One region of the Parageobacillus caldoxylosilyticus genome, then DNA from elsewhere that is predicted to be linked to it. Evidence: riboswitches for the same ligand, from Rfam matches in the RefSeq annotation. Region 1 holds a riboswitch; each other region holds the start of a gene.

Evidence for each region. Region 1 has a riboswitch for lysine ahead of BV455_RS04385 (amino acid permease). Riboswitches for the same ligand answer to the same signal wherever they lie in the genome.
Region 2: it holds a riboswitch for lysine, as region 1 does, so the genes downstream of both, BV455_RS13175 (aspartate kinase) here and BV455_RS04385 (amino acid permease) in region 1, are expected to answer to the same signal.
Region 3: it holds a riboswitch for lysine, as region 1 does, so the genes downstream of both, BV455_RS00995 (amino acid permease) here and BV455_RS04385 (amino acid permease) in region 1, are expected to answer to the same signal.

Annotation. Positions count from the first base shown of each region.
Region 1 is NZ_CP040553.1:857,339-862,836, reverse strand. Features, by position in the region: gene BV455_RS04390 (S9 family peptidase) at 1-762, opposite strand, end outside; gene BV455_RS04385 (amino acid permease) at 1,071-2,495, opposite strand; lysine riboswitch at 2,585-2,766, opposite strand; gene BV455_RS04380 (M3 family oligoendopeptidase) at 2,924-4,618, shown strand; gene BV455_RS04375 (NUDIX domain-containing protein) at 4,710-5,180, shown strand; gene BV455_RS04370 (GNAT family N-acetyltransferase) at 5,192-5,498, shown strand, end outside.
Region 2 is NZ_CP040553.1:2,590,600-2,596,097, forward strand. Features, by position in the region: gene BV455_RS13165 (nucleoporin-interacting protein) at 1-1,241, shown strand, start outside; gene uvrC (excinuclease ABC subunit UvrC) at 1,260-3,032, shown strand; lysine riboswitch at 3,102-3,282, shown strand; gene BV455_RS13175 (aspartate kinase) at 3,383-4,606, shown strand; gene BV455_RS13180 (YslB family protein) at 4,643-5,095, opposite strand; gene BV455_RS13185 (succinate dehydrogenase cytochrome b558 subunit) at 5,357-5,498, shown strand, end outside.
Region 3 is NZ_CP040553.1:179,827-185,324, forward strand. Features, by position in the region: gene BV455_RS00985 (S8 family peptidase) at 1-572, shown strand, start outside; partial or broken gene BV455_RS00990 (YitT family protein) at 591-1,174, opposite strand; lysine riboswitch at 1,357-1,546, shown strand; gene BV455_RS00995 (amino acid permease) at 1,696-3,168, shown strand; gene BV455_RS01000 (twin-arginine translocase TatA/TatE family subunit) at 3,194-3,361, opposite strand; gene BV455_RS01005 (H-type small acid-soluble spore protein) at 3,444-3,623, opposite strand; gene BV455_RS01010 (hypothetical protein) at 3,623-3,814, opposite strand; gene BV455_RS01015 (acyltransferase family protein) at 3,915-4,910, shown strand; gene thiE (thiamine phosphate synthase) at 4,930-5,498, opposite strand, start outside.

The DNA of each region.
Region 1 (5,498 bases):
CGAAGTGAAAAACCCGTTTCCATCTGTGATTTTTGTCGTTTTTCCGCTGTCGATGTCAAGAAGAAATATATCGCGCGCAAACGTAAAATCAGGCTCATCGCTCCGATTGGCGACAAATGCGACTGTTTTGCCGTCAGGAGAGATGGCGAATGAACTGATTTCGTCATCGCCGTCTGTCAGAGCTTGAATCTTGCCTGCTTCTACATCGATGCGGACAAGCAAATCCTGTTTATCATCGCGAAATCCTGCTGCATCGGATTTATATTGCAGCCGCTCTACGACAAGCGGTGTCAGCTCGCGTTTTTCTTTCTCTTTTTTGTTTTGCTCCTCGCGCTCTTCCAGCGTTTCTTCCTTGCCAAGCGAAATGAGTGCTACGAGAAACCGCCCATCCGGCGACCAGCAGTAGTGGCGCACTCCGTTTTTTAATGCGGTTAACTGGCGCGCTTCCCCGCCGTCTGTCGGAAGAATCCAAATTTGTGTTTTGCCGGAGCGGTTGGAAAGAAACGCGATTATTTTTCCATTTGGGGACCAACGCGGAAAAGAGTCTTTTACTTTTCCAAACGTCCATTGTCTCACTTTGCCATCCGCTAATGCCAGGAGAAAAAGGTGGGAGCGATATTCCCGTTCGTCATCAATCGTTTTTTGCACAAAGATGACTTTCTCGCCATCTGGGGAGAATTGTGGGTCTCTCACAAAGCGGATGCGAAACAAATCTTCTGAGGTGATGCCGCGATGTTTTTTCTTTGCGTCCCGTACAGTCATCGAAGACACTTCCTTTTTTAAAAATTTTCTCTATAGTATTTCGATAAACGAATTACTTTTCCTTCTAAAACATGGTAAAATAACGGTATGATAAGGTAACCACCTAACGGACGAATAATCTTTCCGCATTAGGCCGGGAGGATGTGTTTCCGGGCGATTGCTCCATAGAAGAGCGGCTGCAAACGTTTGAAGCACAAATTTCATGCCGCGTGACAAGGCTGATAGATTCGGAGGCAATAGTGATTGATGGAGAAGAAAAGAGAAAAATATAAAAGCGAACGCCCGCGGCTTTCGGACGTTCGCTTTTGTTATGCCGACATTTTTTGTTTTTCTTCTGTTTGCTGCGCCGCTTTTTTCACTTGCGGGTAGAAGAAGATGCCGCTTAAAAGCAGGACAACTCCAAGCATAAACGTTTTGATATCTGCGGTGCCGGCGATGATGACCCAGATGGAATAAATGGTTGCCAGAACGGCAACGATCCCATCGATCATGCGGCCCCGTGCCGCACCCTTGTACGTTTCGCCGGTCAGCGTCAGCTTTAATTGGAAGACAGAGGCGATAAAATACGGGACGAGATACGCTAATGTCGCGATGTAAATGACAAAATCAAACGCCGCTGACATCGAGTTGGAAACTGTTGAAAAAATAAAGATTTGCGCCAATCCATTCGAAAGAACTAAAGAAAAGCTTGGCACTCTCTTTTTATTTTCCTTTAAAAACGCTGGAATAAACAAACCCTGCTTTGCCGCCTGGTATGGCACTTCGGCGCTTAGCAGCACCCAGCCAAGCGTGGAGCCGAGCAAGCTGATTAAACCGAGCCCCGCAAGAATGTAGCCGCCGCTTGGGCCTAAAATCGCAACAATCGCGTCAACAAGCGGTTTTTCCGACTGAATGAGTTCTTTTTGCGGCAATACTCCCATGACAAGCACACTAATGCCGATATAAATCGCAAGGGCAATCAACAAGCCAAGGATTGTCGCACGTTTGACATCGGCTTGTTTGCGCGCACGCGATGCAAAAACAATCGCCGATTCGACGCCGATAAACGCCCATAATGTCGATACCGCCGCATTATTAATTTGCCCTAACAAACCAATGGAATGGCCAGCTTCATCATAACGCGGAGCAACAAGCGAGCCGATGTTGCTTTTTTCAAACGCAAATAAAGCAATGACGATAAATAGGAAAAATCCAAGCACTTTTGCCGCCGTAGCAAGAAAGTTCAGTTTTCCTGCATCTTCAATGCCGCGCAAAATGATGAAATGCATGCCCCAAAGCAGCGCCGTGCAAACGGCAAAGGTGAGCAAGTTTCCTAGTTTTACGTCAAGCGAACCGATGGCAAATAGCGTTTGTTTGCTTGTTAAAATGGGGAAAAACGTCGATAAATAGCTGGCGAATGTCGTAATAATCGCCACGTTGCCGGCGAAGTTGCCGATCCAATATCCCCATGAGGACATAAAGCCAGATAGAATCGAGATGTTCGATCCTTTTGGAAACAATTCTTTTGCATAAATTTGCGGCCCGCCGTTTAATTCCGGCTTGCGGATCGCTAAGTTGCCAAAGACAAGCGCCGTCATTAAGACGCCTGCGCCCGTTAACAGCCATGCGAAAATAACGCCGAGCGGGCTTGCCGCTTCTGCAAGCGAGCGCGGCAGCATGAAAATGCCTGAACCAACCATATTGCCAACGACAAGCGCCGTTAATAACCATAGTCCGAGTTTTTGCTGTTGCACAGTTGATAGCTCCTTCCTGATGCTGATTTGCTTTAGTTTGTTTTTCCTCAAAAAAAATACACCCAAAAGTTTTAACGGGTGCATGAGACATCGTATCCAACTTCTCATCGTTTGTTACAACGATGACAGTCCTGTCCTTGTTCGGATACAGGCCCGGTTTATGGCGTCAGAGTTCGCCGCAAACTTTGGCCATGAGCCCTGACGTGGAAACTCGTCGATTCTATGTGTCTCGTTTCTACTACTCTTGTTCATTGCAACCTCTATCTCATCGATGTGGATGAGAAGAAAAAATATTCAATTGACGTTATTATTATACGTTTTTCGACAAAAACCGTCAACAGCCTTTCTCGATAGAAAAAAAGGATTTTCCGTGCTAAGATGGAATACAAACTAAGATAAGGAAATTGAAAGAAAAGGAAGGGATTTCATTGAAATTTTCCGAGTTTCGCTATGAACGGCCAGATGTGGAGAAGTTAAAAGCATCGTTTCAACAAGCGTTGCAATCGTTTCAGAAGGCGAGCAGCGCGGAAGAACAGAATGAGGCGATGCAGGAAATCAATCAGCTTCGCAACCATTTCAGCACGATGGCAAACATTTGTTATATCCGCCATACGATTGATACGAACGATGAATTTTATAAACAAGAACAAGACTTTTTCGATGAAGTCGAGCCGATTGTCAAAGGGATTGTGAACGATTATTACCGGGCGCTTGTTTCGTCTCCGTTCCGCTCGCAGCTCGAGGAAAAATGGGGGAAACAATTGTTTGCGCTCGCCGAGACGGAATTAAAAACATATTCTCCGGACGTGGTGGAAGATCTGCAGCTGGAAAATAAGCTGACGAGCGAATATACGAAATTGGTCGCGTCGGCGAAAATTTTCTTTGAAGGAGAAGAACGGACGTTAGCGCAGCTGCAGCCGTTTGTCGAATCACCGGACCGCGAGATGCGCAAGCGGGCAAGCGAAGCGCGCTTTGCGTTTTTCCAAGAGCATGAAGAAAAGTTTGACGAGATTTACGATCAGCTTGTGAAAGTGCGCACCGCCATTGCGCAAAAGCTCGGATTTAAAAACTTCGTGGAACTTGGCTATGCCCGTTTAGGTAGAACGGATTATAACGCCGAGATGGTTGCGAAATTCCGCAAGCAAGTCGAAAAGCATATCGTTCCGATTGCTGTCAAGCTCCGCGAGCGGCAACGGGAGCGCATTGGCGTCGAGAAATTGAAATATTATGATGAAGCATTTGTTTTTCCAACAGGGAATCCAACGCCAAAAGGGGACGCAAGCTGGATTATTGAAAACGGGAAAAAGATGTATGAAGAACTGTCGCCGGAAACGGGCGAGTTTTTCCGATATATGATCGAGCATGAACTAATGGACCTTATCGCGAAAAAAGGAAAAGCCAGCGGGGGCTATTGTACATATATCGAAAATTATAAAGCGCCGTTTATTTTCTCGAACTTTACCGGCACATCCGGAGACATCGATGTGCTTACCCATGAAGCGGGGCACGCGTTTCAAGTTTACGAAAGCCGCCATTACGAAATTCCGGAATATAACTGGCCGACCTTGGAGGCGTGCGAAATTCATTCGATGAGCATGGAGTTTTTCACATGGCCGTGGATGAAGTTATTCTTCCAAGAAGATGCGGAAAAATATAAATTTTATCATTTAAGCGATGCACTGTTATTTTTGCCGTATGGCGTAGCAGTGGATGAATTTCAGCACTTCGTATACGAAAATCCGAACGCGACGCCGGCGGAACGGAAGCAAGCATGGCGGTCAATCGAACGGAAATATATGCCGACAAGAGACTATGATGGCAACGCTTATTTGGAACGCGGCGGATTTTGGCAGCGGCAAAGCCATATTTACACGACGGCGTTTTATTATATTGACTACACATTAGCACAAATTTGCGCCTTCCAATTTTGGAAACGTTCACGTGAAAACTATGAAGAGGCGTGGAACGATTATTTGACATTATGCCGTCAAGGCGGAAGCAAGCCGTTTACCGAATTAGTCCGTGCCGCCAACCTTATTTCGCCGTTTGAAGACGGCTGCGTCCGATCGGTAGTCGGCGAGATTGAGCGGTGGCTGAATAGCGTCGATGACAAACAACTTTAACAACAAAAAAAGGAAGAAATCAACGAAGGATTTCTTCCTTTTTTGTTGAATGAAATAGCTTTAGTTTTTTCAATGAAGGGAGAACAATGATATGTATCATATTCGTGTCCGTGCTGGTGCCTTAATTATTGAAAATGATGCTGTGCTTCTTGTTGAGTTTCAAGACGAAAATGGACTGCATTACAATCTTCCAGCAGGCGGCGTAGAACGAGGGGAGTCATTGGTTGAAGCGGTAAAACGGGAGGCATTAGAGGAGGCGGGCGTAGAAGTAGAGGTTGGTCCGATTGCATTTGTACACGAGATAGCTCCTCACTTGCAAAAGAATATTTCTTTAACATCGCCGCATCAAGTAAGCATCATATTTGAATGTAAAAGGATTAACGATTCCTTCCAACTTTGTCCGACTTCGGCGGACGAAAATCAAACAGGGGTAAAATGGATTCCCTTTTCTCATCTCTCTCGGATTATTTTGTATCCAAATATTACCCAGCATATTATTGAGTACGCGAACCATCGCCGCCCATTCAACTTAATCGAGGAACATACATTATCGTACGAATGAGGGGTGAAATGATGAATATTCGGAAAGCAACGATGGAGGATGAAAAAGCCATTGCGACCGTTCATGTGGAAAGCTGGAAGACAACGTATCAAGGCATTGTGCCTGCAGAGTATTTGGCACAATTAAGCGTAAGCGAAAAAGAACAGCTCTGGCAACGCGGATTAAATCAACCAAAACATTCGATTTTTGTCGTTGAAGAAGATGGAAAGGTATGCGGGTTTATTTCCGGGGGGAAAAACCGCGCCACACATGGAAAAGAAGCGAAGTATGAAGGGGAAATATACGCCATCTATTTATTAAAAGAAGCACAAGGAAAAG
Region 2 (5,498 bases), 1.7 Mb from region 1:
GCGGCATGTTCGTTCATGCATTCGTTGACAACCCGGCGAAGGCGCTATCCATCTTCAGTGTCGTTGCCATGTTTTCCGCAACCGTTCCAATTGTTCTTCTTGCAAAAAAATATCTCTCGACCGCGGCTGCGTTGTTCATTAGTGCTCTCATTCAGTCAGCCAGCTATGTTATGGTCATTGCTGGACAGCCGATGTCGGACGGTGCGGCATTAGCGGCGCTATGGTGGTACTGGTGGTCCGTTGAGTGGGCAAGAGAGCGCGATGGATGGCAACGGCAGCTTCTTCCGCTTGCTTTTTTTAGCCTATTAACGGGAATCCGCTTGTCGTATGCTCCATTTGCGGTGGCAATCTTGTTTTTATGGTACGAAGATTGGAAAAAACATCGCAGTGTCCGCCGAATCGTTTGCTTTTTGACGGCAGCTGCCTTTTTCCAATTTATTTGGATCACAGCGGTTGCGGCGACAGAAGGAAGTTTCCAATCCTTTTTCAAACTGGCTCTTTCATTTACAAGCGGCCATTTTGAGGAATGGGGAGGAACAGCGGCAAATGACGGGCAGCCGTTATGGGAACGAGTGATTCATTTTTTCTTTTATAATATTTTATGGACAGGGATAGCAAGCCAAAACGTTATCCTGCTTTTTTTGTATATGGTTGTATGGACAGCGATATGGCGGTCAAGGAAGTTCTTGTTTCCGCGCTGGCTTCTCGTTTCTGGATTTGTTTATTTTCTTTGGGCGTTATTTGCGCAAAATATTGAGAAACCGCGTCACATTCTCCCGCTTGTTCATCTTGTTTTGTTGTACGGATGGACCTGCTATGTCCGCCATCATCTGTCTATGTATCGATGGAGCATAGCGCTGGCTGTGTTAGCCGTGCAATTCGTAACGGGGACATGGCATCTGCGCGAACAAGCATTGCAGTTGCCAGCAGCCTATCAGTTGGCGTATGATTTACGCGACAGCAGAGAAAATTTCGTTCTATATACATGGGAGGAAACGCGAGTATTGCAGTATCTTGATGTCGATTTTCCACACAAAGACGTATTGCACTTTTCATTTTTTTTACAAGACAAGGAGAACTATAGACATGTTAAAATTTATATGACCGATCATGTGGTCAAGGGCTTTCAAGCACAGGGGATTTCCCTTTCCCGCCATGTGCGGAAAGTGAAAATATATCGTTCCAGCACACTGGCAGATCCGGTGTACGGAAACATTACGTTGTATGAATGGATGAATTAATTTGATGGAGTGATTATGATGCATGATCACTTAAAAGAAAAATTAGCCATACTCCCGGAGCAGCCGGGATGTTATTTGATGAAAGATAAAAACGGTACGGTCATATACGTCGGTAAAGCAAAAGTGCTGAAAAACCGCGTGCGCTCGTATTTTACCGGCACGCATGATGGAAAAACGCAGCGACTTGTCAATGAGATTGCCGATTTTGAATATATCGTCACTTCGTCCAACGCCGAGGCGCTTATTTTAGAGATGAATTTAATTAAAAAGTATGATCCGAAATATAACGTCATGCTGAAAGATGACAAAAGCTATCCGTTTATTAAAATTACGGCGGAAAAACATCCGCGCTTGCTCATTACGAGAAAAGTGAAAAAAGACGGCGGCAAATACTTCGGACCATATCCGAACGTGCAGGCGGCCAATGAGACGAAAAAGCTGTTAGACCGCCTCTATCCGCTGCGCAAATGCTCGACCATGCCGAACCGTGTTTGTTTATATTACCATATGGGGCAATGTCTTGCCCCATGTGTATATCCGGTGTCTGAACAACAAAATAAAGAGATGGTTGAGCAAATCGTTCGTTTCCTCAACGGTGGATATCAGGAAGTGAAAAAAGAATTGGCAGAGAAGATGATGAAAGCAGCGGAAGCGCTCGAATTTGAGCGGGCGAAAGAATACCGCGACCAAATTGCCCATATTGAAGCGACAATGGAAAAGCAGAAGATGACCTTGAATGACTTTATCGACCGCGATGTGTTCGGCTATGCGTATGACAAAGGCTGGATGTGCGTGCAAGTCTTTTTCATTCGCCAAGGGAAGCTGATCGAGCGCGATGTATCAATTTTCCCAATGTATCAAGATCCGGACGAAGAGCTGCTGACTTTTTTAGGACAGTTTTATACCAAGGCCAATCATTTAAAGCCAAAAGAGGTGATTTTGCCTGCCGAAGTCGACGGAGAGCTTGCCGGTCAGCTGCTAGAAGTCACGATTGTGCAGCCAAAAAAGGGAAAGAAAAAAGAATTGGTCGAGCTGGCCAGCAAAAATGCGGCAATTGCCTTGAAGGAAAAGTTTTATCTAATCGAGCGGGACGAAGAGCGGACGATCAAGGCGGTGGAAAACCTAGGAAAAATATTAGAAATACCTGTTCCCCACCGTATTGAAGCGTTTGACAATTCCAATATTTACGGAGCCGACCCAGTATCGGCGATGGTCGTATTCATTGATGGAAAGCCGGAGAAAAAAGAATACCGCAAATATAAAGTGAAAACAGTCGAAGGGCCCGATGACTATGAATCGATGCGTGAAGTGGTGCGGAGGCGCTATACGCGCGTGCTAAAAGAAAAGCTTCCGCTTCCCGATTTGATTATTATTGACGGTGGGAAGGGACATTTGGCAGCGGTACGCGATGTGATGGAAAATGAATTAGGTCTGAATATTCCGCTTGCCGGCCTCGCCAAGGATGAGAAGCATCGCACATCGGAGTTAATCATGGGGGATCCGCCGAAAATCGTGCCGCTTGAGAGAAACAGCCAAGAGTTTTATTTGCTGCAGCGCATTCAAGACGAGGTGCACCGGTTTGCGGTTACATTCCATCGGCAGACGCGGGAAAAAACGATGTTTCGCTCCGTGTTAGACGATATTCCTGGCGTCGGCGAAAAAAGAAAAAAAGCGCTATTCAAGCATTTCGGTTCATTGAAAAACATGAAAGAAGCAACGGTCGAAGAGCTGCAACAAGCGAACATTCCGCGCACGGTGGCTGAAAAAATTTATAAGAAATTACGAGAGTAGTATTGTCAATAGCATAAAAATTTGATATTATTGCTCTAAATTGCATATTCATACACTTCCGATCGCTGAAGTGAAGATAGAGGTGCGAACTTCAAGAGTACACATTCGGAGGAAAATGAGTTCCGATGATGAGTGTGGAAAGGGGAGCGTCGCCGAAGTGGGAAAAGTCTCATTGCTTTTTCCGCTGGTCCTGCGTTTAAGAAATGTAGGACTGTCAAGATGTTATTCATCTTGGAGAGCTATCTCACTGTGCGAGGCGAATTCGCTTGTTTCCGTTTTCGTGATGCACAGCAATGAGATTTCTCTCATTGCTTTTTTTATTTTATAAACAGGCAAAAGGGTGAGACGAAATGGGAATTATTGTACAAAAATTTGGCGGAACATCCGTCGGTTCGATCAAAAGAATTCGACACGTGGCCACTCGGGTGATAGAGGAGGCCGAAAAGGGGAATCAAGTTGTCGTTGTTGTTTCCGCAATGGGCAAGACAACGGATGAACTTGTTGATTTGGCAAAACAAATTTCCTTACAGCCAAGCAAGCGGGAAATGGATATGCTCCTTTCGACAGGGGAACAAGTAAGCATAGCCCTGCTCGCCATGGCATTGCAGGAAAAGGGATATAAAGCCATTTCCTTAACGGGATGGCAGGCGGGGATTACAACGGAAGAAATGCACGGCAATGCCCGCATTATGAACATTGATACAGTCAGAATCCGCCGTTATCTTGATGAAGGGGCAATTGTGATCGTTGCCGGGTTTCAAGGCGTGACGGAAACAGGGGAGATCACCACGCTCGGCCGCGGCGGTTCCGATACGACAGCGGTGGCGCTGGCGGCGGCGTTAAAAGCAGATAAGTGCGATATTTATACGGATGTAACTGGCGTGTTTACGACCGACCCGCGCTATGTAAAGACAGCAAGAAAAATAAAAGAGATTTCCTATGATGAAATGCTTGAGCTAGCCAATTTAGGAGCGGGGGTGCTGCACCCGCGCGCGGTGGAATTTGCGAAAAACTATGAAGTGCTGCTTGAGGTGCGCTCAAGCATGGAAAAAGAAAGCGGTACAATCGTGAAGGGGGAAGTTTCGATGGAACAGCATTTAATCGTACGCGGCATCGCTTTTGAAGATCAAGTAACGAGAGTGACAGTGTCTAGAATCAAAAACAGTTTATATGCATTGCCGACTATTTTTACGGCGCTCGCAAAGCGAGGCATTAATGTGGACATTATTATTCAAAGCGCGGGGAATGCGGACATTACGTCTGTTTCTTTTTCGATCCGTACGGAGGATTTGCCGGAAACGCTTCAAGTATTGCAATCGCTTGAAGAGGCAAACGTACAATATGAAAGCGGCTTGGCGAAAGTGTCGATCGTTGGCTCTGGCATGATTTCAAACCCTGGGGTGGCGGCGCGCATGTTTGAAGTGCTGGCAGGCGAGAACATTGAAATCAAAATGGTCAGCACGTCAGAAATTAAAATTTCTACTGTCATTGATGAGAAAAACATGGTTCGAGCAGTTGAAGCGCTCCATGAAGCGTTTGGACTTGCCGAAGAAGCGGCGGCAGTGCGCGCATAAAATGAAAGAAGCCTGCACCGGACAGGCTTCTTTCTATTATTCTATCTGCTGTTTGCGGTCCCATTTAATGATAATGAGTGCTTTATTTTCCCGCCTTTTTTGTTGTTCAAATGCTTCGGTGACGAGGCGCTTTTGTTGTTCGATTTGCTGGGCGAGAAATCCCGCTTCGAGCTGGAAGGTGCAATGCTCATGAAGGGTAAACCGCGCGGCAATAATGTCGCCGGACAGTTCTACGTGAAGTTCGTCTTTGCGCTCTTCAACAATGGACAGTGTCCCCCAGCCGGCTTTTTCAAAAAAAGTAATGATATCGGATACTGTTTCGAGCGGGTAGCGGCGCGCTAAACTTTTTCCAGCCCAGTATAAAATGCTGGCCGCTTCTTTTCCCAGCAATTCCGGAAGGACAATTTGCCGGAGAAGTTCCGCGCCGAATGCGGAAATAGAGATGTCTTCTAATGACTTGTATTGTTCTTCTAGTGTTGGCAGTTTCACATGATTCCCCTCTTTCTATCCATTCATCATTATAGCGAAATAGAGGGGGACGTGCATTATCTTTCTTTCTATTTTTCTCTATCGTTTTCGTATGCAAATGTTTGAACATTTTATGACTTTGTTTTCTTGACGCTTGTACAATGTGGGGGTACAATGAATGTGACACAATGATTAATGGAAATGGAAGCCGTTACATTTCACTCATTGTGGATGGGGAGCACACGATTTTTTCACTGTTTATTTATTAAAGGGGGTTTACATATGGCAGGAAATCGCGAATTTTATTACCGTCGGCTCCATTCACTGTTAGGAGTCATTCCAGTAGGGATCTTTTTAGTACAACATTTGGTCGTAAACCATTTTGCGACAAGAGGACCAGAGGCGTTTAACCGGGCGGCTTCTT
Region 3 (5,498 bases), 680 kb from region 1:
TGCCTATTAAAGCGTTAAATGCAGATGGTTATGGCACCAGTTTTGACGTAGCAAAAGGAATCCGCTGGGCAGTCGATCATGGGGCAAAAGTGATCAATTTGAGCCTCGGCAATTATCAGCCTTCTACCGTATTGGAAGAAGCGATTCGTTATGCCTATGACCGCGATGTCGTGCTTGTTGCCGCTTCAGGAAACGACAGTACTTCTCAGCCAAGCTTTCCCGCCGCCTATCCAGAAGTGATCAGCGTCGGCGCAGTAAATCCAGATCTTTCCTTCGCCTCTTATTCCAATTACGGTAATTATTTGGATGTAGTCGCACCAGGGACCAATATTGCCAGCACGTTCTCGCATCATCGATACGCGGCGCTGTCTGGAACATCGATGGCCGCCCCCCACGTCACGGCATTAGCCGGTCTCATCCGTTCTTTAAATCCCCGCTTGTCGAACGATGAGGTGAAGCAAATTATTATCGACACCGCTACTGATCTTGGGAACAACGGCAAAGATCCGTATTACGGATATGGTTTGATCAACGTCTATCGTGCGCTGGAATTAGCCAGCCGCTCGAGCTAGCCAGCTGGATGGAGATGGTTACATCACGTAATGTCTCCATCCTTTCGACTGTGTCAGCATCGTAGTCACCACCCCTACTACGGTGACGACAATGAGCGAATAAAGAAATGAAGTCGAATCAATGATAAAGCTGCCAATCGTAATAATCAGCGCATCCATCAGAAAAATAATAATTCCCACATTCCAATTGGTCATTCTCGCAATAAACTGCGCTAATAAATCCGTTCCCCCGTACTTGTCTCTTCCCGCAACATCATACCGATTCCAAAGCCGACTAAAACGCCGCCAATGATAGAGCTAAGAATCGGATCGAGCACAATAGCGCCGCGGAGCACAGAAAATACATCAATCATCAACGAAGAAAACAATAAACCATGCAGGCTGTTATAAAAAAACGGACGATAGTAAAACCAAGCTATAATATAAAGGGGAATGCTTAATAAAATGATGGTCAGCCCCGCTTTTACATGCCAAATGTATTTCACGATTAAACCGATTCCAATAATGCCCCCATCGAGTAAATGATGGGGAACTAAAAATACATTGATGCCGATAGCCAGAAAAATGCTGCCAATAATAGTGGTCATTATTTTTCTTAACATCGGAGATCACCCTATCGTTTTTCGGCTTGCTTACCAACAAACCGGCGCGCTAGAAAAACTTCGATACCGCTATTATATGGCAGCATCTATCAATACTTGTCTCTTATTTCTATTTTTTTGTTGCAATAATTGCCATAATATATTAATATATTAACATAATAGAATAAAACCGCTCATTCGACCATCGAAGTAGAGGTCGCAGCTTTTATGAGTACGGTAAACGAGACGCAGAGCACGTCAAAGACTTTGCCGGAAAGGAAAAGCTGCCGAAGCCTGAACATTGCTCTGAATGTTTGGGCTGGGGTTGTCGCCGAATAGGGGCAACACTGTCATGCGCGCACGAATGTGCACGCATGGAGCGCTATCTTCGTGGGAGAATTTGATGGATGCAGTTGCCAAACCATACTGCCGTCGAATCTCCTTCGACGGCTTTTTTATTTATAGGATCCAGATTTTATTTTATAAGTAAAAGTTATGCATTCTCAGTTTATTAGCCTAATCCAAAAAGGAGTGGTTCAATGATGGCAACACCAGCAAAAACAACGGCTGGCTCTTTAACTGTTTCGCATTCGGAAAGCGGGCTAAGACGAAAATTAAAAACACGCCATTTAACAATGATCTCCCTTGGAGGCACCATCGGCACGGGACTATTTTTAGCCAGCGGCGGAGCAGTGCATGCCGCGGGACCGGGCGGAGCGCTTGCCGCCTATATCGCGATCGGCATTATGGTGTACTTTTTAATGACAAGCCTTGCCGAAATGGCTGCCTATATGCCCGTTTCCGGATCGTTCAGCACCTATGCGACGAAATTCGTCGACCCTGCGTTAGGATTTGCGTTGGGCTGGAATTATTGGTATAACTGGGCGATTACAATTGCGGCGGAGCTTTCCGCGGTGACGATGATTATGAAATTTTGGTTTCCGAACAGCCCATCGCTTTTATGGAGCGCGCTTTGTTTAGCGATTATGTTCTTATTAAATTATTTATCCGTTAAAGGGTTTGGCGAAGCGGAATATTGGTTTTCCATTATTAAAGTGGCAACGGTAATCATCTTTTTGATTGTCAGCTTTCTGATGATCTTTGGCATCATGGGCGGCGAAGCGGTCGGCTTTAAAAACTTTACCATCAAAGATGCACCGTTTCACGGCGGCTTTATGGCGATGCTAGGAATCTTTATGGCAGCGGGATTTTCCTTCCAAGGAACAGAATTGTTAGGCGTCGCCGCCGGAGAAACAGAAAATCCGAAAGAAAGCATTCCCCGTGCCATTCGCCGGGTGTTTTGGCGCATTTTGCTGTTTTACGTGCTGGCGATTTTGGCCATCGGTTTGTTAATCCCTTATACAGATCCTAAGCTGGCTAATGACGACGTGTCGGTAAGTCCATTTACGCTTGTGTTTGACAAAGCAGGAATTGCCTTTGCCGCGTCCGTCATGTATGCAGTCATTTTAACCGCCGTATTATCCGCAGGCAACTCCGGCATGTACGCATCGACCCGCATGCTTTGGGACTTGGCCCGCGAAGGAAAGGCGCCGAAATTTTTAGCGAAATTGGATAAGCGCGGCGTGCCCGTCAATGCACTCATCGTTACTTCTTCTTTAGGAACGCTTGCCTTTTTGGCCTCACTCTTTGGCGATGGAGTGGTATATACATGGTTGCTGAACGCTTCCGGCATGTCGGGATTTATCGCCTGGCTTGGCATCGCCATCAGCCATTACCGCTTCCGCAAAGCGTATGTGGCGCAAGGGAAAAGTCTTGATGATTTACCGTATAAAGCGAAATGGTTTCCGTTCGGTCCGATCTTTGCCTTTGTTCTTTGCTCCATCGTCATTTTAGGGCAAAACTACCCAGCGTTCATAGGCGGGACGATCGACTGGTACGGAGTGCTTGTTTCCTATATCGGGTTGCCTCTTTTCCTTATCGTCTGGCTTGGCTATAAGTTCGTGAAAAAAACAAAAGTCATTCCATTGCATGAGTGCGATTTGGAACAAAAATAAGGACTTGGCATGCAGCACCAAGTCCTTATTTTTGTATTTTTTGTTCCTCGTCGTCAATGATTCCTTTTGTCGCGTTTTTAAATTCCCGCAACGTTTTTCCCGCCGCTTGTCCCAATTCCGGCAATTTTTTCGGTCCAAAAATCAACAACGCGAAGAAAACGATAAGGGCAATTTCGCCAAACCCGATGTTCATTTGATTCACTCCATATGTTGAGTTATTTTTTTTCATTATATCATACAAACAAGAAACGTGCCATCCGCATGTACGACTACGACTATCCTTCTTGCAAAAGGCGAACCGGTACTTCCATTTCTTCCTCCGGTTTGTTCTTGAGATAAATACGCGCCATTTTCCGTTCTTCATCCACGTGTTGAATCATTACTTGCTGGCCTTCGTATGTGACTGGTACGATTTTTCCTGACTCCGCGATTTGTTTTGCACGCACCATTTCCATTACAAATGTTCCCTCCCTTCCTCATCTGTTTTGTCGCTATCTTCCGCTAACGCGCGCAAACTTTTCCAGAATAACTCGTCGTTGCATACGGGATGGACAATTTGTTCTATCTCCCCTTCGTCCCCTTTCGCGTTGATGACTTGTAAAAGCTGGGTCATATCAGTAGTTTCCCGTTCTTCCCTATCGATCATGCGCTTGCCACACCTTTCCAAATGAATAATCAACTATTGACCCCTTAAAAAAGAAGGAGTATGATTCGAATTGGTGTAAATAAGAAGGGAGGAAGACACTATGAGTGAGCGGGATTATTATTTTGACAACGCGAAATGCATATTAATGCTCCTCGTTGTGTTCGGTCACTTTCTCCGCCCATATATCGACAATGTGCTATGGGTGCATAGCTTATACGTTTGGATTTTCTTTTTCCATATGCCAGCGTTCATCTTTATTTCCGGCTATTTCGCAAAAAAGTTTCATCAACAAGGATATTTTAAAAAAATTACGAAAAAGCTGCTTGTTCCCTATCTTATTTTTCAACTGCTCTACTCTATTTATTATTTCTTCTTATATGAAGAAGATTCGCTCGAATTTGATTTGTTAACTCCTCATTGGGGTTTATGGTTTTTGATCAGTTTGTTCAGCTGGAACGTGCTGTTATGGGTATTTGCCAAAATGCCAAAATCGATATCGCTGTCACTTGCCCTTCTTTTAGGGGTCGGAGCCGGAATGCTTGATGCGGAAAAATGGCTGAGCCTATCGCGTACATTTACGTTTTTCCCGTTCTTTTTGCTAGGATTTTTTCTTGAAAAAAGCGAGATTGAGCGCTTATTTACATGGCGCATTCGCTTATTTTCCATTGTTGCACTCATCACCATGTTCGTTCTGATTCATTTTGGTTTTCCGGATTTGCCACAGGAATGGCTGTACGGCTCTAAATCATATGATACACTTGGCGTTCCCGAAAAGGTTGGCGTTGCCGGACGTCTCATGATTTATGGGGCAAGCACACTGATGATGATCAGTTTTCTCGCTCTGATCCCAAACCAGCGTTATTCGTTTTCCGTGTTCGGGCAAAGAACGTTTTATATTTATATATTGCACGGGTTTATTTTAAAATATTTGCACGAGACAAAGTTTCCGAATTTTATCATGAGCGTTCACGGCTATCCGCTGCTGTTAGGATTGTCGTTTCTCGTTGTGTTCCTTCTTGGAAGCAAACCGATCGTACAAATCACACAACCGCTTTTAGAGCTGCGTTTGCCGAAAAGAAAACAAGCCGTTTCTTAGGCAAGCAAAAAAAGTGCCCTTACTTTTGGGCACCCTTTTTGCTTAAATGCACTGCTTGGGCCAGCTGTCTGGCAGCCACCGCCGGAGATGGGGCAGAAGCGATGGCGCTGATCACGGAAACACCGTCCGCCCCTGCCGCGATGACCTCGCCGACATTGTCCGCCGTAATGCCCCCAATAGCAACCAGCGGAATGGCGATGCCATGGCGGCGCAGCAAACGGATGATCCCCGGTCCTTGCGCTTTTTTCGCATCTTCCTTCGATTTCGTCGGATAGATGGGACCGACGCCGATATAATCGGCGCCAGCGGCGACTGCCGCTTGTGCTTCTTGCAAATTATGCGCGGAAACGCCAAGAATTTTATCACCAATTTTTTCACGGACGATGCGCGCGTCTCCATCCTCCTGCCCGATATGCACTCCATCTGCGTCGAGAGCGAGGGCTAGTTCGACATCGTCATTGACGATAAACGGAATGCCATGCTCTTGGCAAATGTGCTGCAATTGCTTGGCGAGCTCATATTTTTGTTCGCCAACTAGCGCACCGCTTCCTTTTTCTCGGAATTGAAAAAGCGTAATGCCGCCTGCAA